DNA from 4 places in the Paraburkholderia sp. BR10936 genome. Region 2 is predicted to be linked to each of the others. Evidence: riboswitches for the same ligand, from Rfam matches in the RefSeq annotation. Region 2 holds a riboswitch; each other region holds the start of a gene.
What was found. A riboswitch is a leader RNA that binds a small molecule or an ion and turns the genes downstream of it on or off. The one in region 2 is predicted to bind cobalamin.
Positions count from the first base shown of each region.

Region 1: it holds a riboswitch for cobalamin, as region 2 does, so the genes downstream of both, cobG (precorrin-3B synthase) here and AB4Y36_RS12845 (TonB-dependent receptor) in region 2, are expected to answer to the same signal.
Region 3: it holds a riboswitch for cobalamin, as region 2 does, so the genes downstream of both, AB4Y36_RS20905 (CbtB domain-containing protein) here and AB4Y36_RS12845 (TonB-dependent receptor) in region 2, are expected to answer to the same signal.
Region 4: it holds a riboswitch for cobalamin, as region 2 does, so the genes downstream of both, cobW (cobalamin biosynthesis protein CobW) here and AB4Y36_RS12845 (TonB-dependent receptor) in region 2, are expected to answer to the same signal.

Region 1 is NZ_JBFRCM010000023.1:50,882-56,624, forward strand. Features, by position in the region: gene AB4Y36_RS34610 (precorrin-2 C(20)-methyltransferase) at 1-171, opposite strand, end outside; gene AB4Y36_RS34615 (precorrin-8X methylmutase) at 172-798, opposite strand; gene cobG (precorrin-3B synthase) at 791-2,188, opposite strand; cobalamin riboswitch at 2,284-2,471, opposite strand; gene cbiE (precorrin-6y C5,15-methyltransferase (decarboxylating) subunit CbiE) at 2,590-3,816, shown strand; gene AB4Y36_RS34630 (cobalt-precorrin-6A reductase) at 3,813-4,556, shown strand; gene cobM (precorrin-4 C(11)-methyltransferase) at 4,553-5,290, shown strand; gene AB4Y36_RS34640 (MarR family winged helix-turn-helix transcriptional regulator) at 5,287-5,733, opposite strand.
Region 2 is NZ_JBFRCM010000005.1:128,626-134,368, reverse strand. Features, by position in the region: gene AB4Y36_RS12850 (glutamine cyclotransferase) at 1-444, shown strand, start outside; gene AB4Y36_RS12845 (TonB-dependent receptor) at 502-2,442, opposite strand; cobalamin riboswitch at 2,545-2,727, opposite strand; cobalamin riboswitch at 2,818-2,952, shown strand; gene AB4Y36_RS12840 (porin) at 3,009-4,103, shown strand; gene AB4Y36_RS12835 (phosphatase PAP2 family protein) at 4,161-5,743, opposite strand, start outside.
Region 3 is NZ_JBFRCM010000010.1:2,019-7,761, reverse strand. Features, by position in the region: gene AB4Y36_RS20925 (ABC transporter ATP-binding protein) at 1-248, opposite strand, end outside; gene AB4Y36_RS20920 (ABC transporter permease) at 272-985, opposite strand; gene AB4Y36_RS20915 (ABC transporter permease) at 999-1,688, opposite strand; gene AB4Y36_RS20910 (CbtA family protein) at 2,006-2,758, opposite strand; gene AB4Y36_RS20905 (CbtB domain-containing protein) at 2,772-2,990, opposite strand; cobalamin riboswitch at 3,030-3,175, opposite strand; gene AB4Y36_RS20900 (histidine phosphatase family protein) at 3,220-3,849, shown strand; gene AB4Y36_RS20895 (patatin-like phospholipase family protein) at 3,918-4,955, opposite strand; gene AB4Y36_RS20890 (hypothetical protein) at 4,999-5,580, opposite strand; gene AB4Y36_RS20885 (lysylphosphatidylglycerol synthase domain-containing protein) at 5,659-5,743, opposite strand, start outside.
Region 4 is NZ_JBFRCM010000023.1:36,026-41,768, reverse strand. Features, by position in the region: gene cobN (cobaltochelatase subunit CobN) at 1-1,408, opposite strand, end outside; gene cobW (cobalamin biosynthesis protein CobW) at 1,436-2,527, opposite strand; cobalamin riboswitch at 2,741-3,009, opposite strand; gene AB4Y36_RS34570 (cobalamin biosynthesis protein) at 3,152-3,643, shown strand; gene cobO (cob(I)yrinic acid a,c-diamide adenosyltransferase) at 3,643-4,245, shown strand; gene AB4Y36_RS34560 (cobyrinate a,c-diamide synthase) at 4,250-5,560, shown strand; gene bluB (5,6-dimethylbenzimidazole synthase) at 5,544-5,743, shown strand, end outside.

The sequences.
Region 1 (5,743 bases), on a different contig from region 2:
CTCCGCTTCGAGATGGGCCTCGACGATGCCGAACGCATTGCCTTTCTTGCCCTTCGCGACGAAATACGCGACCACGGGCGCGGCCTTGAGCAGGCGCAGCGCCTTGAGCGTGAGCAGTTCGGGGTCGCCGGGGCCGACGCCAATGCCGTGCAGACGTCCTTTGCGGATCATTTATTCGGTCTCCGAAGCGAGTGCGTTGATGGCGGCGGCGGCCATCGCGCTGCCGCCGCGACGGCCGTGCACGACGACGAAGGGTACGCCGTGGCTTTCGGCTGCAAGCTGCGCCTTGGACTCGGCCGCGCCGACGAAGCCGACGGGAAAGCCGAGGATGAGCGCGGGGCGCGGAGCACCGGCGGCAATCATGTCGAGCAGATAAAAGAGTGCGGTGGGCGCATTGCCGATCGCTACGACGCTGCCTGCGAGATGCGGCCGCCACAGTTCGAGCGCGACTGCCGAGCGCGTGTTGCCGATCTCGCGCGCGAGATCCGGTACGGCGGGATCGTCGAGCGTGCAGATCACGGCGTTGTTCGCCGGCAAGCGCGCGCGCGTCACGCCATAAGCGACCATTTTCGCGTCGCAGAGAATCGGCGCGCCGCCCGCGAGCGCGTTGCGGCCCGCTGTGCCCGCGCCTGCGGAAAATGCGAGGTCGGCGGCCACATCCACCATGCCGGATGCGTGAATCACGCGCACGGCAAGTTTTTCGAGGTCGGCGGGAATGCGCGAGAGGTCGGCTTCGGCGCGGATCGTCGCGAACGACTCGCGATAGATCGCCTGGCCGTCGCGAATGTAATCAGACATCTTGGTTACTCCGGGGCCGCTGCGCGAGTGCAAGCGCAGCGGCTTCGATCGTCAGGTTGCGCGCGATGAGTTGGCCAAAGCGCTGGACGAAGCCGCTTTGCGTGTCGTCGCGCTGGTACAGGTCGTAGTGGTCCGGGGTGCTGGCGAGCAACGTGAACGGCGCGCAATGCGCGGCCGCGCAGGAGCGCTCGCAGCCGCTCAGGTGGGCTTCGGCGTCGGGCGGCAGCATTGCGGCGAGGCGCTGTGCGTCTGCCTTCGTGTCCGCGCGGCTTTTTGCACATCCCGTCGAGCCCGTGCACGCGACGAGGCGCGCGAGCGGGTCGGCGCGGGAGGCGATGAGACCGAGCGCGTCCAGGCGTTCGAGCGCGACGGGCATGGCGTGCGCGGGCACATTCGGCAGCAGGACGCCTTGCCAGGGCGTCACGCGCAATGTCGCGTCGCCCGAGTCTTCCGCGAGCGCGGCAAGTGCGCGCAGCGTTGGCGCGTCGATACGGCCGAGAGCGGGCTGCGCGCCCACGTAGCCGCTGCCGTCGGCGTGCAGCGCGTGTGCGCCGAGGCGCAAGCCGGCGGGGCTCGCCGCGCGGCGCCAAGCGGGCAGCGTGGCGTCGTCACGCGTCAACGTGAAGTCGCCATGCTGTTGCGCGCGCTGTAGCAGCGAGTCGAGCGAATGAGTGGCGAGGACGTCGCGCATGCGTGTGGCGTCCGCGCCCGCGAGATCGAGGAACGCATGCAACAGCGCGCGCATCGATGCGCAAACGTCTTCGGCCGCGAGCGTGCCGACTGGCTGCGCCGTGGGGCGACCTGCGAGGCCCACCGCGAAGCGCACCGTTGCGCCATAAGGCAGCGCGGCGAGCCAGATGTCGTGCGGATGCTCGAGCATCGCCACACGTTCACCGCCGTCGAGTTGCAACGCGAACTTGGGCGAGAGTGCGGCGAAGCGTGGCTCGCGCTGCATCATGTCGATGAGCGCGGCGGCGAGTTCCGTCGTGTCCCACAACGCGTCAGGGTCGAGGCCCGTGAGCGGGCTCAGCATCACGTTGCGCAATTCGTCGGCGGCGCATGCACGCTCGACCGGGCTCGCGGCGTCGATGCCGGCAGGTCCGAGGCCTGCGTCGATCAGCGCGGCGCTCAATGCCGCTTCTTCGCCGGCGCGCACGCCGCGAATCTGCACGTTCGCGCGATTGGTCAGTTCGAGTACGCCGTTCGCGTGCGTCGACGCTGCGTCGGCGAGGGCCCGCGCACGCGCGGCGCTCAGCGCGCCGCCAGGCAGGCGGATGCGGCACAGGCCGCCGTCGCGCGCCGCGACCACGCGCAGGAGCCCCGGGCACGCCGAGGGGCGGAGCACGGCCAATGCGGCAGCGGGCGAGACAGGCTTCGTTTCGTGTTTCAAGGCATTACCGGGTAAGCATCACGCTGGAGCGGCGCGTTGCCCGCACGGCAGGCGGGAAACGGCAGCGGTATCGGTACACCCCGTCCGATATGGGTTCGCGCGAACAGTCGGCCGGCAGGTCTCCTGGCTCGCAGGTCGTGAACCGCATCGGCCTTCCCGGTAAAACCAGTGGCTCGGGTGGATGCGGTCTCGCTGCTCACAGTCGCGGGGCGGCCACAGCTTGCTGTGTTCCCTGATTGCGATCCGGAGTTAGCGCTTCAGCGCTTACTCCGGTCCCATGCAAAACTGCCTTAAAGGCGCCGGCGGACACGGTATTATGCCCGTTTTCACGCGTGCTCCGCCCCACAATAGGGCTGCGGGCCCGTGGCGGTGTAGAGAAACAGGCAACGGCGGGAGAGCGAATGCAGGGCAAGCAGGTATGGCTGACGGTGGTGGGCATCGGCGACGATGGATACGCGGGGCTCGGGCGCGACGCGCGGCGCGCGCTGTTCGACGCGGCCATCGTGACGGGTGGCGAACGCCATCTGGCGATGTTGCCCTCGCGCGTGCGTGCACGGCGCGAAGCGTGGCCGCAGCCGTTTAGCGTCGAGGCGCTGCTTGCGTACCGCGAGTCGAATCAGTCCGTATGCGTGCTCGCGAGCGGCGACCCCATGCTGTTCGGCGTGGGCGCGACACTCGCGCGCCGCGTGGTGTCCGGTGAAATGCGCGTGCTGCCCGCGCCTTCATCGCTCTCGCTCGCGGCGGCGCGCAAGGGGTGGGCGCTGCAAGATACGGCGATGGTCTCGCTCGTCGGTCGTCCGCTCGATGCGCTGCGCCGCCATCTCTACGCGCGCTCGCGCGTGCTCGCGTTGAGCGCGGATGGGCGCACGCCCGCGGCGCTTGCCGCGTTGCTCGCCGAAGCGGGCTTCGGCGCCACGCGTCTTGCCGTGTTCGAGCATCTGGGCGGCCCGCTCGAACGCCGCATAGAAGGCCGCGCCGATGCGTGGCACGTTGAAGAAGCCGCGGCGCTCAATCTGGTCGCGTTCGAATGCGAAAGCGATAGTGCGCAGACGCCCGCGCGCGGCTGGACGCTCACGCCAGGGCTTCCCGACGACGCCTACCGACACGACGGTCAGATTACGAAGCGCGACGTGCGCGCGCTCACGCTCGCGCGCCTCGCGCCGACGCCCGGCGCGTTGCTGTGGGACGTGGGCGCGGGCAGCGGCTCGATCGGCATCGAATGGATGCGTTCGCACGCCGCTTGCCGCGCGATCGCGATCGAGGCGAACGCCGAGCGTCAACGCTTCATCGAGCACAATCGCGCGGCGTTGGGCGTGCCGGGTTTGCAACTCGTTGCGGGCCGCGCGCCCGACGCGCTCGCAGGGCTCGCCGCGCCAGACGCGGTCTTTATCGGCGGCGGCGTGACCGTACCCGGCGTGCTGGACGCGTGCTGGGCGGCGCTCGCGAGCGGCGGCCGACTCGTCGCGAACGCGGTGACGTTGCAGAGCGAAGCGGCACTCGTGGCATGGCGCGCGCAGCACGGCGGCACGCTCACGCGCGTCGGCATCGGCGAGGCGCAGCCGCTGGGCGGCTTCGACACCTGGCGTCCGGCCTTGCCCGTCACGCTTTACGAGGCCGTCAAGCCATGACGGCGCGCATCCTGCTGCTCGGCGGCACCGGCGATGCGCTGGCGATCGCGCGCACGCTCGGCCCGCAGCACGTGTACTCGCTCGCGGGCCTTGGCCGCGTGCCCGCCGATCTCGCCTGCGCGGTGCGGGTGGGCGGCTTTGGCGGAGCCGAAGGGCTCGCGCGCTTTCTCGCGGACGAAAACATCACACTGGTTTTCGACGCCACGCATCCCTATGCCGCGCAGATCAGCGCCAACGCGGCGCGTGCGTGCGAAGCGGCGCACGTGCCGTACTGGGCGCTGCGGCGTGCGCCGTGGCAGCCGCAGCCCGGCGACGACTGGCGCATGGTGAGCGGCTGGGCCGGCGTGGTCGAAGCGGTCATGCCGTTCGCGCGCCCGCTCTTCACGCTCGGGCGCGAGCCGCTTGCGCATCTGAACGAGGTGCCGGAGCATCAGCACTGGACGGTCCGTTGCCTCGAAGCGCATCCTGGCCACGCCCGTGCGCGCATCATCGACGCGCGCGGGCCGTTCACGGCCGTTGGCGAGCGCACGCTCTTTACCGAAGCGCGCATCGACGTCGTGGTCAGCAAGAACAGCGGCGGCGCGGCGACCGAAGCGAAACTCGCCGTCGCGCGCGAAAAGGGCTTGCCCGTGGTGATGATGCAGCGCCCGCCGCTGCCCGACGCGCAATGTGAGTTCACATCAGCGCAAGAAGCAATCGACGCGCTCGCGAACCCTATTCAGCGGAGTTTCCACGCATGACCGTTTTCTTCATCGGCGCGGGGCCGGGCGATCCTGAACTGATCACCGTGAAAGGCCAGCGCCTCGTGCGCAATTGCCCCGTCATTCTCTACGCGGGCTCGCTCGTGCCGCCCGCCGTGCTGGAGGGCCACCGCGCGCACAAGGTGGTGGACACGGCGCCGCTCACGCTCGACGAGATCGTCGCGTTGCTCGAAAACGCGCATGCCCAGGGCTTCGACGTGGCGCGCGTGCATTCGGGCGACCCGTCGCTCTATGGCGCGATCGGCGAGCAGATCCGGCGGTTGCGTATGCTCGGTATTCCTTATGAAGTCGTGCCCGGCGTGACCGCGACCGCTGCGTGCGCGGCGGCGCTCGGCAGCGAACTCACGCTGCCCGGCATTTCGCAGACGCTCATTCTCACGCGCTACGCCACCAAAACGTCGATGCCCGAAGGCGAGCAGTTAGGCGACCTCGCGCGTCACCGAGCGACGCTCGCGATTCACCTGGGCGTGCGCCATATCGCGCGCATCGTCGAGGAATTGCTGCCGCACTACGGCGAAGATTGCCCGGTCGCGGTGATCTATCGCGCGAGCTGGCCCGACGAGGAACGCGTAACGGGCACGCTCGCGGATATCGCGCAGAAGGTGCTCGCTACGGATATCGAGCGTACCGCGCTCATTCTCGTAGGGCGCGTGCTCGCGGCGGAGGGGTTTGCGGAATCGAAGCTGTATGGGGCGCAAAAGCGCCACGACTAGGAAAGCGCGCGCAAGTGCGCGCGCAGCTTGTCCACCTCGCCCTCGGCGAACTCCTTTTCGATCTCCTCATGCGTTTGCTGCCATAGCGGAAACGCAGCATTGAGCAGCCGATGCCCCTCGTCCGTGAGGCTCAGCAGACGGCTGCGCTTGTCTTCCGGGTCCTGCTCGATGACCACGAGACCGCGCCGCTCCAGCGGCTTGAGTGCGGCCGTGAGGGTGGTGCGGTCCATGGCGAGCAGCGACGCCACGTCTTTCATACCGGGCGGATGCGGCCGGTTCAGCGACATCAGCAGCGAAAACTGCCCGTTCGTGAGATCGAGCGGACGCAGCACGTCGTCGAAAATGCGCGCGAGATTGCGTGCCGCCCGCTGCATATGCAGACACAGGCAGCAATCGCGCACCAATAGCGTGGTTTCGAAGGGAAGTTTCTTTGCGCGTGCCATGTTGCAATTA
Region 2 (5,743 bases):
CATCTGTTTCAGATCGCCGAGGATCGCATTCACAAGATCGACCCTGAAACGGGCCGCGTGCTCGCGACGATTCCCGCGCCCGGAGGCGGCGGCGACTCGGGGCTCGCGTGGGCGGACGGCACGCTCTGGGTCGGGGTGTATCGAGAGCGCAAGATCCATCAGGTCGATCCGCAGACGGGCGCGATCCTGCGCACGCTCGAATCGAGCCGCTTCGTCACGGGCGTGACGTGGGTGGACGGTGAACTGTGGCACGGCACCTGGGAAGGCGACGAGAGCGATTTGCGGCGTATCGATCCGGGCACGGGCGAAGTGCTGGAACAGCTCGACATGCCGCCCGGCACCGCCGTTTCGGGGCTGGAGTCCGATGGCGGCGAGCAGTTTTTCTGCGGCGGCGGGAACAGTGGGAAGATTCGCGCGGTGCGGCGTCCGAAGCGCGAGGGCTAGGCGAGCGGGTGCGCAAGAAACTTATGAGCACCCGCTCGAGCGCAACGCTCAGAACGCTCAGAACGTATAGGTCACCTTGCCAAACGCCGTGCGCCCCAGCGTGTTGTACCCGTAGGCGGTCACGTACTGCCGGTTGAACACGTTCGCCAGCGTGGCCGATAGCGCGAGATGCGCATTGACCTTGTACGACGCGCGCAGGCTCACCGTAGTCCATGAAGGCAGGTAGATCGTGTTGAGCTGGTCGTCGAACGTCGAGCCGTTATACAGCAGCGAAACGCCGGTACTGAGCGCGTGGAGCTGGAACTCGTCCCATGTGTGATCCACGCTCAGGCTCACCGTCTGGCGCGGGCGGCGATTGAGCCAGGTCTGGTCGGTCACGTCCTGCGGATTCAGAATCCCCACCGTAAGGCTCACCGGCGTGTACTGGCCGAGCGTGCCCTTGTACGAGAGGTCGAGACCCTGAATGTGCGCGCGGCCCACGTTCACGGGCAGGAAGGTCTGCGAGTTGTACGTGATGAGATCGTGCACGCGCGTGTCGTACACGGCCGCCGTGAACGTGCCGATCGACGTGGTGGCATCGAGCGCGGCTTCGACCGAGTCGCTGCGCTCGGGCAGCAGGTTGGGATTCGAGTAGCCCGGATAGTAGAGGTCGTTGAACGTCGGCAGGCGGAACGCATTGCCGTACGAAACGCGCGCCGTGTAGACCGGCGTGATGGCCCACGAGAGCGCGACGTTGCCCGTATTCACCGATTGCCCCTGCACGATTTCGTGCCGCCCCGCCAGAAACAGCGTGACGGGTCCGAGCGTGGACGACTGATGCATCGACACGGCCGAATCGTTGCGCGCGGGCAGCCCGCCCGGCACGTCCACGGGCAGGAACGCCAGCTCGCGGGTGTAGTCGTAGGCGAGCTTGGTCTCGCCGTCGAGCGGCATGCCGAAGAGCGTATGGCCTCTTTCCTGATGCGTGATCGAGGTGGAGGTGGAAAAGCGCGTCGAGTCGATCTCGTCGGAGGGGATCGTCGGGTCGTTCGAATAGAGGAACTGACGGTCCGTCGCGTAGCCCACCGACTGGTCGAACTGCGTGGTCGGCGTGATGTCGAGGTGGAACGCGAGACCGGTCGTGAGCTGCGTGTCGCGCTGCCGGTCGTTGCCTCCCGCGTTGTCGTAGGAGAGCTCGGAGCGGTGGTAGAGCGCGAAGGTCGAGATCGACCAGTTGTCGTGCGCGTAGCCAAGGCGCGCGTCGAGGTTCTGCGCGTGGTATGGATTGCGGCCGTCTTCGTGGCCGTAGGCCCCGGGCTGCGTCGCGTCGATGCCCGCCGTGTTGTAGTCGTGCAGGCCCAGCGAGTAGGTGAGGCCGCTCAGTGCGGAAAGCGGCCCTGTCGATGGGATTGTGCCCGAGGTGCGCACCTGCGTGTCGAAGGTCTTGTTCGAGCCGCCGCCGAACGAGACGGTGGTCTGGTTCGGCTGGTTCGACGCATGGCGCGTGAAGAGCTGCACGACGCCGCCCATGGCATCCGCGCCGAACGAGGCGGCCGCGGGGCCCGAGATCACCTCGACCCGGTCGAACGAGGCAGTCGCAAGATCGGCCCATTCGGCCGTGCCCGTGGTGACGGAGCCTATGCGTATGCCGTCGATGAACACGGCCACCTGGTCGGCCGACGAGCCGCGAATGCTCACCCCCGTGTACGACCCCGGGCCGCCGGTCTGCGAGACGGTGACACCCGGCAGCGTGGCGAGCGCCTGCGCGATGCTGGGGTCGACGGGGGACACGCGCTCGAGGTCCTGGCGCGTAAGCACCTGGGTGGTTGCATAGCGCTGGTCGAACGATTGTGGCAGATGCTGCGCGTCGCCCACGACGAGGATATTGGGCAGCGTGGTGTCGCCGCCGGCTTGCTGCGGCGCCTGGGCGGACGATGCATTGGCGGCGTCGGCGGCATGCGCGGTTTGCCACGCCCAGGCGAGCGCGGCGGAAGTCAATACGAATTGGCGAAACTTCATGATGCGGTGGCTGGAAACAGCTCCTGAAATACGGGCTGTCCGTGCAACGGGCGATCGCCACGCGGGCGGTGCTTGCGCATTGGGGATCCCCGCCCGCTGCGGCTGCTGGACTCGGTTGATGGCAGGTCTCCTGGCTCGCGGGTCGACATCCGCAGCCGGCCTTCCCGGTTTCCCAGTGGCCTTCTCTGGCATGGACTCGCCGCTTACAGTTGCGGGGGCAGCCGCAGTCTTGCACTGCGTTCCCTTTTGATCCCGTCGCCGGGAACCATCAGGGCGCAAGGGTAAGGGCCGCGCATTCGGTGCGTCAACCTTTGACGAGCGTCGTGTGGCAAAAACACCCGGTTTGGCTGCTCCCGCAACTTACGCTATCCTTGCGGCTGTTTTTCGCGCGTAGGCGCTGCACAAGCGAAACGCAGCAGGGAAGCCGGTGAGAATCCGGCGCGGTCGCGCCACTGTGACCGGCTGTCAATCGAGCCAGAAGTCAGACCTCGCTACGTCCTCGCCGCATCGAGCGGGGGCGGACGGCGCTCGTCCACGCAATCCCACCTACACAAACAAGACGACTCATGAACAAGAACATTCTCGCCGTCCTGGGTGGGACGGCATTGGCATTCACCGGCGCTGGCGCCTCGGCGCAGCAGGTCACGTTGTACGGTGAGATGGACGCGAGCGTCGACTATGTCAGCGACGTTGGCGGCCGCACCCAATATCGTGCAGGCTCGGGTCTTGTCGACGGCAGCTTCTGGGGCCTGCAGGGCACTGAGGACCTCGGCGGCGGCAACGCCGCGATCTTTCGCCTCGAGCGCGGCTTCTCGGCCACCTCTGGCGAAGCCTTCAACGACCATCCGATCTACGTTGGTCTGCAATCCGAACGACTCGGCACGATCACGCTAGGCCGCCAGTACGACACGATGCACGACTACTTCGCCCCGTTCACGCTAACGGGCGGCGCGGGCGGCACGGCATTCGCGCATCCGTTCGACAACGACAACGCCAACAATTCGTGGCTCGCCTCGAACGCCGTGAAGTACGCGAGCGCAACGTACGGTGGTTTCAGCGCCGGCGCGATGTACGCGTTTTCGAACGAGGCGGGGCGCTTCGCGCAAAATCGCGCTTACGGCTTCGGCGTCCATTACGAAGGCGGCCCGTTCAGCGCAGGCGTGGCGTGGATGCACATCAACGGACGCGGCGCCTCTTCGGTGGGTGCGTACGATACATCGGTGCTGCCGGGTGCGGGCCTCGTGCCGACCGAGGTCGCGGTGCAGCGCGAAGACACCATCGGCGCGGGCATGAGCTACGCGCTGGGAGACGTCACGCTTGGCGCGGCCTGGTCGCGTTCCATTCATACCGGTGTCAGCGAGGCCGACGGCGGCGCGCCCTTGCCTTCGATCGCATTCAGCAATTACGAAGTGAATGCGCTATGGCAGGTGACGCCAGCGTTCTCGCTCGCGGGCATGTATGCCTATACGGGCGCGACCTCCGCGCATTGGCATCAAGGCGCGCTGCAGGCCGGCTATCAACTGTCCAAACGCACGGACGTTTATACCGAGGCGATCTATCAGCGCGCGTCGTCCGGTGCGCTTGCGATGATCAACACCTGCGACCCGTCGGGCGGCCGCAACCAGGTGCTCGTGGCCGCGGGCATCCGGCATCGCTTCTGATGCGTAAAAAAGGCCCCGAACCGTTGCGATTCGGGGCCTTTATACTGCGTGGCTACGTCACGAAGCCGAGAGCTTCACCGAAACGCCGGTCGAAGAATAAACCGGCGTGGCCTTGAAGCCATCGACCGTGACGGTCGCGAATTTCACCGATGCGCCGTTGCCGTCGATCACGTCGATCGTGTCGCCCGCTTTCGGCGTATAGCCGTTCACGAACTTCACATGCAGCGTGCCGCCCGCCACCGTGAGCTGGCCGCCCACACGCAGGCGTCCGCCGCCGTTGCCGTCGATGTCGAGTTCGAGCGTCGTGCCGTCGAGCTGCGTGTACTTGCCCGCCACCGTCAACGGTGCGCTCGTCGCCACGGTCACGCCGCCGCCGGACCCGACGTACACGTCGCCGTTGCCGAAGGCCGTGGTCGACGCTGCAGCGAGCATGCCGCCGCTCACTTGTGAGCCGCCCGTGTAGCTGTTATTGCCCGCAAGCGTGAGCGTGCCGCTGCCCTGCAGCGTGAGCTTGCCCGTGCCGGCGATGTCGTTGCGCCAGGTGTCGGCGGCGTTGAAGCCGCCCTGGGTTGCGTCCATCGCCACGATCACGTTGCCGTTGAACGCACCGTAACCATCTGCAGCACTAAACATGTTCAGACGGCCCCAGCCCTCGGCGTCGTCCATGACCGGATAGCCCGAGACGACTTCGGTCGTCTTCAGCACGATGCGGCGCTGGTCGGCGCTCAGGTACGGGAAGCGCGTTTCGAGCAGTACCTCGGCGCCCTTGGGCACGACGGGCGGCGCTTCGGTGGATTCGATCTGGCTGAAACCGAACGTCATGCGGCGCGCGAACTCCGACTTGTTGGTCGCATAGTCGGCAAAGCGGTCGGTCGCGGTCGTGGACGAATGCGCGAAGGCGGGGAAGGTCGTGGCGCTCGTGCCGGTGGCCTGTTCGAGCGCGCTGTGCGCCTGCGCATAGGCCGCGCTCTTGAGCGTGGCGTTCGCGGGATCGTAGAGATTCGCGGCAGTGGCGGCCAGCGCGAACATGCGGCCGCCGATCACGTCGAGCGGCGAATGCATGCCCGCGAGAATGCGGTTTTCGCCGAGCTCGAGGCCGCGGCTCGCCATTTCCTGGTAACGCTCGGGCACGAGGTATGCCATGGTCATCGCGTCGCGCATGGCTTCGGCTTCGTGGCCGCTGATGAAGCCGCCGTCTGTGGACGGCGTCGTGCTGATGGCCGGCACGAGCGTGGGGTCGACCACGACGCTCGTGCTCCAGCGGAACGGCCGCGCGTATTTGTAGAAGCGCTTGGCGGGCTCGGTGGAAGCATTGTTGCCCATCGTGTTGAGCAGGTCGACCACCTTGCCGAAGGTTGCGTTGCTCGTGCTGCCCACGCCCGTGTTGTTGCCCGAGTCGCTGTAGAGCGTGGTGGTCGCGTCCGCGGGAATCGACGTGATGCTCGTCGTCTGCTGCGCAGCCGAGCGCCAGGCGGCGGTGAGCGGCCCCATGCCGTCGGTCACGCTGTAGCCCTTGCCGCGGCGATCGTCGTAGTAGGCCGCGTCGGCCTGCGCCTGGCTGCGCTGGGTCGTCGCAGTCACGACGTACTGGATGTTCGCGTTCAGCACGGTGCTGTTGAGGATCGTGCCGTTGGGCGTGC
Region 3 (5,743 bases), on a different contig from region 2:
TCGCCGTTGCGGCCCGCCTTCGTGCGCACGGCCTCGCCGTCCACGACGATCTCGCCCGCGTTCGGCTTCTCGAGGAAATTGATGCAGCGCAGGAAGGTGCTCTTGCCCGAGCCGCTCGCGCCGATGATGCTGATCACGTCGCCCTTCTTCGCGTCGAGCGAGACGCCCTTGAGCACCTCGTTGTCGCCGTAGCGCTTGTGGATGTCGCGCGCGACGAGCTTGCTATCTGAGGATTGCGTCTGAGCCAAGATGGTCTCCAGTTTCCGGTGAATCAGCGGGTGCGCACGGCGAGATGGCCGAGCCAGCGTTTTTCGGCGCGGCGGAACGCGGCCACCAGCACGAACGATACCGCACAGTAGATCAGCGCCGCGAGGCCGAACGACTCGAACGAGCGGTAGGTGGCCGAGTTGGCGTCGCGCGCGACCTTGAGGATGTCGGGCACCGTCGCGGTGAAGGCCACCGTGGTCGCGTGCAGCATCAGGATCACTTCGTTACTGTACAGCGGCAGTGCGCGGCGCAGCGCCGAAGGCAGGATCACGCGCCAGTACATCGTGAACGGGCTCATGCCGTAGGCGCGCGCCGCTTCCACTTCGCCGTGGGTGGTCGCGCGAATCGCACCCGCGAAGATCTCCGTCGTGTACGCACAGGTGTTGAGCGCGAACGCGGGCACGGCGCAGTTCAAGCCGCTGCGAAAGAACGCGTCGAGCAGCGGCTCCGAACGGATGAATGCGAGACTGTACACGCCCGTGTAGATGAGCAGCAACTGCACGTAGAGCGGCGTGCCGCGAAACACGTAGGTGTAGAAGCGCACCGGCAGCGAGAGCCAGCGGCGGCTCGAGACGCGCGCCACGGCGAGCGGCACCGCGCACACGAACCCGAAGGCGACGGAGATCACGAGCAGCCACAGCGTCATCGCGAGGCCCGAGACATGCTCGCCGTCCCAGTAGAGGAACGCGCGGCCGAATTGCTGGATGATTTCGTTCATGACGGCCTTGTCCTCAGAGTTGCGCGTGACGCACGCCCACCGAATAGCGGCGTTCGAGCCAGACGAGCGCGAAGTTCGAGAGCGTGGTGATCGCAAGGTAGATGAGCGCCGCGATCACGAGGAAGAAGAACAGGTTGAAGGTGCTGCGGCCCGCGTCCTGGGCGGCCTTCACGACATCGGCGAGACCGATGATCGAGACGAGCGCCGTTGCCTTCACGAGCACCTGCCAGTTGTTGCCGATGCCGGGCAGCGCGAAACGCATCATCTGCGGGAAGAGGATGCGGGCGAACACGCGCGCGCCGCTCATGCCGTAGGCGTGCCCCGCTTCGAGCTGGCCGCGCGGCACTGCGAGAAACGCGCCGCGGAACGTTTCGGTGAAGTACGCGCCGTAAATGAAGCCGAGCGTGACGACGCCGGCCACGAACGGATCGATATCGATCTGCGCCATGCCGAGCGCGTCGGTGGCCTCGTTCACGCCGATCTGGATGCTGTAGAAGAGCAGCAGCATCAGCACGAGGTCGGGCACCGAGCGGATCAGCGTCGTGTACGCGGTCGCCACGGCGGCGAGCGGCCGGTTGAACGAGAGCTTGGCCGCCGCGCCAGCCAGACCGAGCAGCACGGCCACGCCGAGCGAGAGGAGCGAAAGTTCGATGGTCTGGATCGTGCCGGCGAGCAGCACCGGGCCAAAGCCGTAAAGGATCACGCGCGTCTCCGGAACAAAGTTGTTTTGTCGTTTCGGGCGGCCTCGCGCGGCACGTGGGCGCCGCTGAAACCGATAACTGGCGCGGATCGTCTCAGTGCAAAATGGATTGCTCAAACTCGTGCGGCGCGGATATTGCAGTGCAGCATTGCCGCGCGACGCGTCGGCGCGTGCGGATCAGGCCCGCACAGCCGCGGGCGCGATGCTTTTGAAAGGCGAAAAAAAATGCCCCGGCACGCGAGGCGCGCGGGGCATTTACGCAAGTTTGGGGTCGCTTTTTCGATAGGCGCGCGATGTGCGCGCGCCGGCCCCGGCGGAGCTTATGCGGCGCGCGTTTGCGTGCCGCGTGCGCTGCCGGTACGGGCGTTCGCGCCGAGCAGCTTTTCGGCGAGCGCGCCGAACAGCAGGCCGATTGTGGTCCAGAGAATGAACTGCATGCCGATCGACACCGTGCGGAACTTCCACAGCAGCACGGCCGGGAACGCGGCGGGCACCTCGTTGATCGTCGGCAACGCGAGCTGGATCGCGCCGATCACGACGACGAACAGCACGAGCGCCACGATCGAAGCGTTCCAGAGGCCAAGGCGCGGCACGAAAGCGGCGCGCACCTTGAGCGAGAACACCGACACGGCGATCGAGATCGCGATCATCAGGAAAAAGAGCCCGGTGCGATAGCCGATCGTCTCCGGGTCGCCGACCGAGGGCGGATTCGCCGGATACTTGATGTTCGGCACCAGGTAGATCGCGACGAACGCCGCGAGCGCGAGCCAGGCCGAGAGCGCGCGCGGCGAAAGACGCCCCACGCGGCCATTGGCATACGCGAAGACGAGCGCAAAGAGTCCGCCGATCGACGCGCCATAGACCATCACGCCAGTGAAGAGACCGACGCTCGCCTGGGTCTTGCGGCTGACGATTTCGGGCTCAGGCGCTTCGCCCTTCGCGGCGTCGGCTTTCTCCTCGAAGGAGATCGCCTGATCGACCTGGGGCTCGCCTGCGATCTTCGCGAAGCCGAACGTGAGAAGTCCCGCGGCGATGCCTGCGAGCATGCCGCGCACCAGCAACTTGCCAACCATGGTCAGCTCCCGGTCAGTGGCAGGGGAAGCCGAGCAGATGGCGGCCGTCGTGAACGAACTCGTGGACGTACATGCCCGGGAAGATCGACGTGGCGCCCTGCTCGGCGCCCACGAAGTACAGGGCCAGCAGCAGCATCAGGCCGCCGAAGATCGCCCAGGGCAGGATGTCTCGCAGCGCAATGGGCGCCGGCGCGGCCGGGGCGTGCTGCAAGGGGAATGAGGTTTCGGACATGCTGACTTCTCCTGGGGTTACGCGCCCCGCTAGTCGTTGAAAGAGTGGTTCACGACGCGCAGGTCTGACTTCCGTTGCTTCGATGTTTTCGACGGCAACCAGTTACAGTGGCGCGACCGCGCCGGACTTGCACCGGCTTCCGCGTGTCGTGGAGCCCGTATTCTACGCGCTGCGGCGGCCGGCCGCGGCCCGGATGTCAGCCAAAGAGTAGTGAAGCATAAGGAAAAGCATGTCGACGACACTCTGGCTGGTGAGCCATGCGGCGAACGCTGCGCTGCGCTCGGGCACGTTCCCGCACGTGCCTGAAGTGCCTGTTGCGGGTGAAGACGCCGAAGCAGCGCTCGACGCGCGCGCACTCGAGGCGCTTGCCGCCTGGCGCGAGCGCTGGCACGCGGGGCTGGCCGGTAGTAATCGCAATGGCGAGGCGACGCGTGCGCTCACGAGTCCCGCCGCGATCGCCCGCGCGAGCGCACGCGCGGCAGGCTTCGCCGGGGCAACGCCAGCTGAAGCGCTCGCCGAAGCCGCCTTCGGTGCATGGCAAGGCCAGCGCCTGACGGATCTCGCGCGCGAAGCGCCCGAGGCCCTTGCGGCCTGGACGCGCGATCCGGGCTTTCGGCCGCCAGGCGGCGGCGAATCGTTCGACGATGTCCGCGCGCGCGTCAGCGCCTGGCTCGATGCGGTGCCCGACTCGGGGCACAACGTGGTCGCCTTCACGCACGCGAGCGTGATCCGGGCGGCGATTCTTCACGCGCTGGGCGCGCCGTCGGCGGGGTTTCGCTCGATCGAAATCGCGCCGCTTTCCGTGACGGCCCTACGCCGCACAGAGCACGGCTGGGTTTGGCTCGCGGCGATGAAGTGAGGACCGGAACGGCGCTACCGCCCTGCCCTCGCCGTCGCCGGCATTCTGGATCGGTAGCCAGAAGCGCTCTAGTCCAGCCCCAGCTGTGCCTTGATGGCCGGCATCATGTACTGCACGGCTGCGCGCCCTTCCTCGATGGCGGGCGCGGCGCGATGAAAGTCGAAAATCCCCATGCCGCCCAGGCGCGGCTGGATCAGCACGTCGGCGGGCTCGCCTGCCAGGCGGCTGCGCGTAATGCGCACCTGCATGATGTCGATGCTCTGGGCCACCGAGCTCAACACGGAAGGCGCACGCGTGCTAGGCGGCGGCGCCACGCGCACGTCCGGACCGCCAGCCGCGCCGGGGCCTGCAGGCTGCAGCCAGCGCGGAAAGCGCTTGCCATTGCGGCGCAGGAGCGGTTCGGGCCCCGCTTCGCTGTTTTCGGCACCATTGGCGCCGCCGCTGGCCGCCACGGCGGCCGATGCCGCCGTCGCCGCGTCGCTCGCCTCCACGGGCAGCTCGCGCGGCATCGTGTCGATCGCACCGCCCAAGTCGCGGCCGTTGAGAATGTCGTGATTGAGGTCGATCGCGATCACGGTGTCGGCGCGCATCGCACGCGCGGCGGATACCGGCACGGGGTTGCTCAGTCCGCCGTCCACGAGCCACACGCCGTCATGCCAGATCGGCGTGAAGATGCCGGGAATCGCGATCGAAGCGCGCACGGCGTCCACCACGCCGCCTTCGCGCAGCCAGACTTCGCGTCCCGTGTCGAGTTCGGTAGCAACCGCCGTGAACGGCAGCCTCAGGTCATCGATCGAGCGGCCGTTGAACTGGTGCGCAAACAGGTCGATCACTTTGCGCCCGCCGAGCAGCCCGCCCGAAAAACGCAAGTCGAGCAGGCGCACCACTGTCTGCCAGGTCAGCTTGCCTACCCAGTCTTCAAGCCAGTCGAGATCGCCGTTCGCATACACCGCGCCGACGAGCGCGCCAATCGACGTACCGCATACCACGTCGGGCTTGATGCCCGCTTCCTCGAGCGCGCGAATCGCGCCGATATGCGCCCAGCCGCGCGCAGCGCCACCGCCGAGCACGAGTCCGACACGCTTGGGCCGTCGCCGGTTCATCATGCGCGCCTCCTTGCGTGGCCCTGGGTCGACTGAGTCAACGCAGTCAGCGACCGCGGATCACGTCCGAGCGCGAGGTCGTCGTGACCCGCCCGTCCGGTCCGAAATGCACATTGAAATACGCTTCGGGCGTCACGCCCCCTTCCAGCCACTTCCAGCTCCACACCGTCTCCTTCTTCAAGCGGTAGCCGGCCACTTGCCCGGGTTTACCGAGCAATCGCCGGACCTCGTCCTCACTCATGCCGACGCGGATCTTCGCGAAGTTTTCCGCAGTAAGCGCCTGAGTAATGGCCACGAGCCGCCCGTTCGGACCGATGTCGACCATCCAGGTCTTGAGGCCCTGCGGGCCGCGCGGATATTCGAGGCGGCGCGAGCCGTCGTCGAACACGCGCTCGGTCTCGGGCTTGCCCATTTGCTCGCGCACCTGCTCGAGCGTGGAAACGCCGGGAGTGAGGCCCTTGAGCAGCAGCGCGTCGGGCTTCACGGAATCGAAGAACGCCTTGAATCCCTGCCGGATGGTATCGAGCATGGCATCGAACTGGCGATCGTCGCAGCCGGAAAGCGTGAACGCCGCCGTGGCGGCGCACGCGAGCGCGAGCGAACGCGTGAGTGAAAACGTGGGCTTCATGTCCTTGCTAACGCATCAACATGGACTTGCGTCTACGCGCGCCGATCCGGCGCGCATCGACATGCCCACAATGTACCGTCAATGGACCTGATCGTGCTGCGAGTCCCGCTTCGGGGTCGGCGCGCGTGCGGACGCGCTCGCCGCGGCGGGCAGCGCGTCAGCA
Region 4 (5,743 bases), on a different contig from region 2:
CGGCGGGCAGTTGCGAGAAGCGCGCGCGGTAGTCGTCGAGGGAAAGACTCTGCCATGCGGGACGCAGCGCGCGCGTGTCGGGATCGTTGGTCACGCCCTGCGTTAGGATGCGCATGAGCGCGTCGCCGTCTGCGGGCAGATCGGCCACGCGATAGCCTTCGTCGCGCAGCATGCGCAGGATGCCGACCACCGAGGCCGGCGTGTCGAGCCCCACACCGTTGCCAATGCGCCCTTCGCTCATCGGATAGTTCGCGAGCACGAGCGCGAGTTTCTTCTCCGCGTTCGGCAGGCTGCGCAGACGGCACCACCGGCGCGCCAGTTCGGCGACGAACGCCACGCGCTCGGCATCGGGCTGATAGCGCACGACATCGACCTGCGTCTCTTTGCAGTGGTATGCGAGGCCCTTGAAGCTGATCGCACGCGTAATCACGCGGCCGTCCACTTCGGGCAGCGCGATATGCATGGCGATGTCACGCGAATTCAGGCCGTGATTGTCCTTCACCCAGTCTTCGCGATTGCCGCCGCTCAGGATCACCTGGAGCACGGGCGCGTCGCCGGCGAGCGCGATCGGTTCGGGGTCGTCGAGCGACGAAGCCGCGAAGGCCGTGGTATTCAGCACGAGCGAGACGTCGTGCTCGGCCGCCAGTTGATCAAGCACGTCGCGGCTCAAAGTGTCCTTGAGCGACGTGATCGCAAGCGGCAGCGGGTTCAGGCCGCGCGCGAGCAGCGCGTCGATGAGGGCATCGAAAGCGGCGGTGTTCGCCGCCTGCAGATGCGCCTTGTAAAACAGCAGCGCGACGACCGGCGCGCCAGGTTGCCAGCGCACGCGCCATTCGTCGATGGTCGCGACGTCGCGCTGCGGGCAATAGAGCGCAGCGGCGGGCAACGCAATGGGCGGCGCAGGCTCGCTGCCCCAGTCGAATGCGCGCCACGCGAGCGCACGCAGGAACGATTCGGCGTTGGCCGCGCCGCCTTCGCGCAGATAACGCCACAGCAAGCGGCAAAACTCGGGCTCGGCGCGGCTCTTCGCGATGAGATTGGGGTCTTCCTGCAAGTCGCCCGAAAACATCGCGAGCAGTTGCCCGCGGCGCTCGGCTAGCGAGACGACCTGCTCGATGCCATATGGCCAGTACGTTTCACCGCCCAGATGATCGACCACCACCACGCGCGCGTGCTGCAAGACATCATCGACGTAGAAGTCCACCGACGCGGGCTGGCGCAAATAGGTGACGTTCGCAAGCCGCACGCTCGGAAAACCTGCGGGCAGGCGCGGCACGACGCTCGCCAGCAGCGCGAGCGTCGTGTCCGCCGAACTGAGCACGACGATCTCGGCGGGCTGCTGGTCGATCCGGATAACGCCCTGCGTGTCGTCGACGAAGCCGCCAGGCGTAGTGCGCAGCAAATGCATGGGACGGCCTCGTCTAGCTGGGTGCGATCACTTCGCGCCCGCGGTCTGCACATTCGCCAGTGCGACATCGAAGGCCGCTTGCAGCGTCGCGCCATCGAGATCCTCTCCGATCAGCACGAAGCGGCTCGCAAGCGGCTGCGCCGCGCTTTCCTGCGCGTTCCAGCGGCGGTCGAAATAGCTGTCGAAGCGACGGCCCACGCCTTGAATCACGAGGCGCATGGGCGCGCCCGGCAACGCGGCAAAACCCTTCACGCGATAGATCGTGTGCGCATCGACGAGTTGCTGCAGCGCCTCGATCACAGTCTCGCGCGAAGCCGCATTGCCCGACACCACAACCGAATCGAACTCGTCATGATGATGATCGGGATCGTCGGCGGAACCGTGATGGTCGTGCCGCAGATGAATGCTCTCCTCGGAGGCCGCCTCGAGCCCGAGCAGCGTATGCAGATCGAGCTTGCCGTGCTGCGCGCGCACGATCTTCACCTGCGGCGGCAGCTCTTCGCGCAGTTCGGCGATGAGCGCGTCCTGGCCCGCAACGTCCAGCAGATCGGTCTTGTTGAGAATGACGAGGTCGGCCGCCGAAAGCTGGTCTTCGAACAGCTCGTGCAGCGGCGACTCGTGATCGAGGTTCGGGTCGGCGCGGCGCTGCGCGTCCACGGCCTGCGGATTTTCGGCGAACTGCCCGCTCGCGGCGGCGGGGCCGTCCACCACGGTCACGACCGCATCGACGGTGAACGCGTTGCGGATCGACGGCCAGTTGAACGCCTGCACGAGCGGCTTGGGCAGCGCGAGGCCCGAAGTTTCGATCAGCACGTGATCGACATCGCCGCGGCGTTCGAGCAGTTTCTCCATCACGGGGAAGAACTCTTCCTGCACGGTGCAGCAAAGGCAGCCGTTCGCGAGTTCGTAGAGCTGGCCTTCCGTTTCGTTGCCGTTTTCGTCGCAGCCAATGCCGCAACCGCGCAGAATCTCGCCGTCGATACCGAGTTCGCCGAATTCGTTGACGATGACCGCGACGCGCAGGCCGCCCGCGTGCTGGAGAATGTGACGCAGCAACGTGGTCTTACCGCTGCCGAGAAAGCCCGTCACGATCGTGACTGGAATCTTGCGCATTTGCATGAAGTGCTCCTTCGGCGCCAGGCCGTATCGAGGGGCATGGTGCGTCGCGCCTGCCGTTCGTGCGGGTGCCGTGTTGCGCACACGCGCGTATCCATGGAGACGCTGTCACGCGCAACGATTCAACAACCTGCAGGGGACGAACGACCAGAAACGCACCCGGGCCTCGCCCGGCTGACGCATGAAAATCACGGACCCGGCACCGCATCCCCGCAGCGCGAATCCCACGTATCTGGCCGGTATCCGGACTGACGAAACACCGCTTCGCCTTCCCGCGCGAGCGGCCTTGCGGCCGGCTTGCACAGTGGCGTGGACTGCGTAAAGCATGGAAGCGGTTTGCGGCATTCGTGCGAACGCCGCGCTCGTTGTACCGTTGCGGGTGCAGTTCAGGTTGGCCACGCCCGAGGCGGGATGGCTCCCTGATTCCCGTTTAACTGCGCGCGCATTATGAATCGCGCGCGAGCACCAGAGTGCGTGCGAGTGTAGGCGCGGGGGGCCCGTGCGTCAAGGAAGGCGTGGGAAGCCGCAAAAGCGTGTGCTATCGTAGCGCGCATCCGGCGCCCGCCGGAACGCGACGCTTTTGCTCGTTTTGCCCCTGCGGTCACGCCTTCGATCGACGCCCTCGCCGTGAATCCTGCCGAAAATCGCGCCTCGGGCGCAGCCTCATTCGAAGCCACGCCGGAACCCGCGCAGCGCGTGCCGCCGCTTGCGCTCGGCATCGGCTGCCGGCGCGGCGTGACGCTCGCGCAGGTCGAAGCCGCGGTGCGCGCCGCGCTCGGCGCGTGGCCTCTCGACAGCGTAACGGCCGTGGCGACGCTCGATGCAAAAGCCGGCGAACCCGGCTTGCAGGCGTTTTGCGCGGCACATGCGCTGCCGCTTCAGACGTACACGCGGGAGCAACTCGCCGCGACACCGATACTGGCGCCGCCCTCCGCAGCCGCGCAAACGCAGTTCGGCGTAGGCGGCGTGTGCGAACCCTGCGCGCGTCTGGCGGCGGGCGGCGCTCCGCTCGTGCGCGGCAAGCTGGCGCTCGACGGCGTGACGGTCGCAATCGCAGCCTTTCTGCCAAACGACGCAAATGCGGACGCGAAAGCGCCGCAACCAATCCAATCCCGATGATGAAAACCGATCCCGAATCGCACCAACGCATGACGCAACGCCGCCGCGAGGGCCACGAGAAGAAGCAGGCCGCCGCGACGCACGAAAAGGGCCTGTTGATCGTCAACACCGGCAACGGCAAGGGCAAGAGCACGGCCGCGTTCGGCATGGCCGTGCGCATGCTCGGCCACGGCATGAAGCTAGGCGTCGTGCAGTTCATCAAGGGCGCGCTGCACACGGCCGAACGCGATTTCCTCGGCAGCGTTGCTCACTGCGATTTCGTGACGATGGGCGACGGCTACACCTGGAACACGCAGAATCGCGACGGCGACATCGCCACCGCGCGCAAGGGCTGGGACGAAGCGAAGCGCATGATCGAGAGCGGCGAGTACGCCATGGTGATCCTCGACGAACTCAACACGGTGCTCAAATACGAGTACCTGCCGCTCGACGAAGTGCTCGGTGTGATCGCCTCGCGCGCGCCGCACGTGCACGTGGTCGTGACGGGCCGCCATGCGCCCGACGCGCTGATCGAAGCGGCCGACCTCGTCACGGAAATGCGCCTCGTGAAGCATCCGTATCGCGAGCAAGGCGTGAAGGCGCAAAAGGGCGTGGAGTTTTAAGCGCATGAGCGCAACGATTGCCTGCCCCGCGCTCTTCATCAGCGCGCCCGCTTCGGGCCAGGGCAAGACCACGCTCACGGCTGGCCTCGCGCGACTGCACCGGCGCGCGGGCCGACGCGTGCGCGTCTTCAAGACCGGGCCGGATTTTCTCGACCCGATGATCCTCGCACGCGCGAGCGGCGCGCCCGTGCTCTCGCTCGACCTGTGGATGGTGGGTAAAGAAGCGTGCCGCGCCCTGCTCGCGCAGGCCGCGCGCGACGCCGACCTGATCCTTATCGAAGGCGTGATGGGCCTGTTCGACGGCACGCCGAGCAGCGCCGATCTCGCGACCGAGTTTGGCGTGCCGGTGGCCGCCATCGTCAGCGCGAAGTCGATGGCGCAGACCTTCGGCGCGATCGCGTTCGGTCTCGCGCATTTTCGGCCGGAAGTGCCCTTTCACGGCGTGCTGGCCAACCGCGTGGGCTCGGCGCGTCACGCGCAGATGCTGCAGGAGGCATTGCCCGCCGATGTGCGCTGGCTCGGGCACGTTGCGAGCGAAGCAACGATGGCGCTGCCCGATCGCCATCTCGGCCTGCATCAGGCCGCTGAGATCGACGACCTCGACGCGCGCATCGAACGCGCCGCCGACGCGCTCGCGCAAACCGCGCTCGCCGAATTGCCGCCTGCGGTGGCATTCGCCGATCCTTCGCACGACGAAACGATTGCACGCCGGCTCGAAGGCCGTCATGTCGCCATTGCGCGCGACGCTGCGTTCTCGTTTCTCTATCCTGAGAACATCGCGTTACTCGAGATGCTGGGTGCGACTGTAAGTTACTTCTCGCCGCTCGCAAACGAACTCGCGCCCGCCGGCGCCGACGCGATCTTTCTGCCAGGCGGCTATCCCGAGCTACATGCCTCGACGCTCGCGCACAATACGCAGACCGCGAATTCGTTGCGCGCGCATGTATCCGCGGGAAAGCCGCTCGTCGCTGAATGTGGCGGCATGCTCTATCTGCTCGATGCACTGACCGACGTGGAAGGCACGCGCACGCCGATGCTCGGCCTGCTTCCCGGCGAGGCGGTCATGCAAAAGCGTTTCGCGGCGCTCGGCATGCAGCAGCTCGACGGCGCGCATGGCGCGCTACGCGGCCACACGTTTCACTATTCGCGCGTCGCCACGCCGCTGGCGCCCGCGCTCACGGCACACCACGCACAGACCGGCGCGCCCGGCGAGGCGCTGTACCGGCACGGCTCGATCGCGGCCACCTATATGCACGCTTACTGGCCCTCCAACCCGGCTTTCGCGGCCGCACTCTTCCATGGCACAGCCCTTTGACGAAGCCGAACGCGCGGCGGTCTACCGCGCGATTTACGAGCGCCGCGACATGCGGCACTTCGCACCGGGCCCGATCGATCCCGCGACACTCGCGCGCCTGCTCGACGCCGCGCATCACGCGCCGAGCGTGGGCTTCATGCAGCCGTGGCGGATCGTGCGCATCACGGACCATTCGGTGCGCGA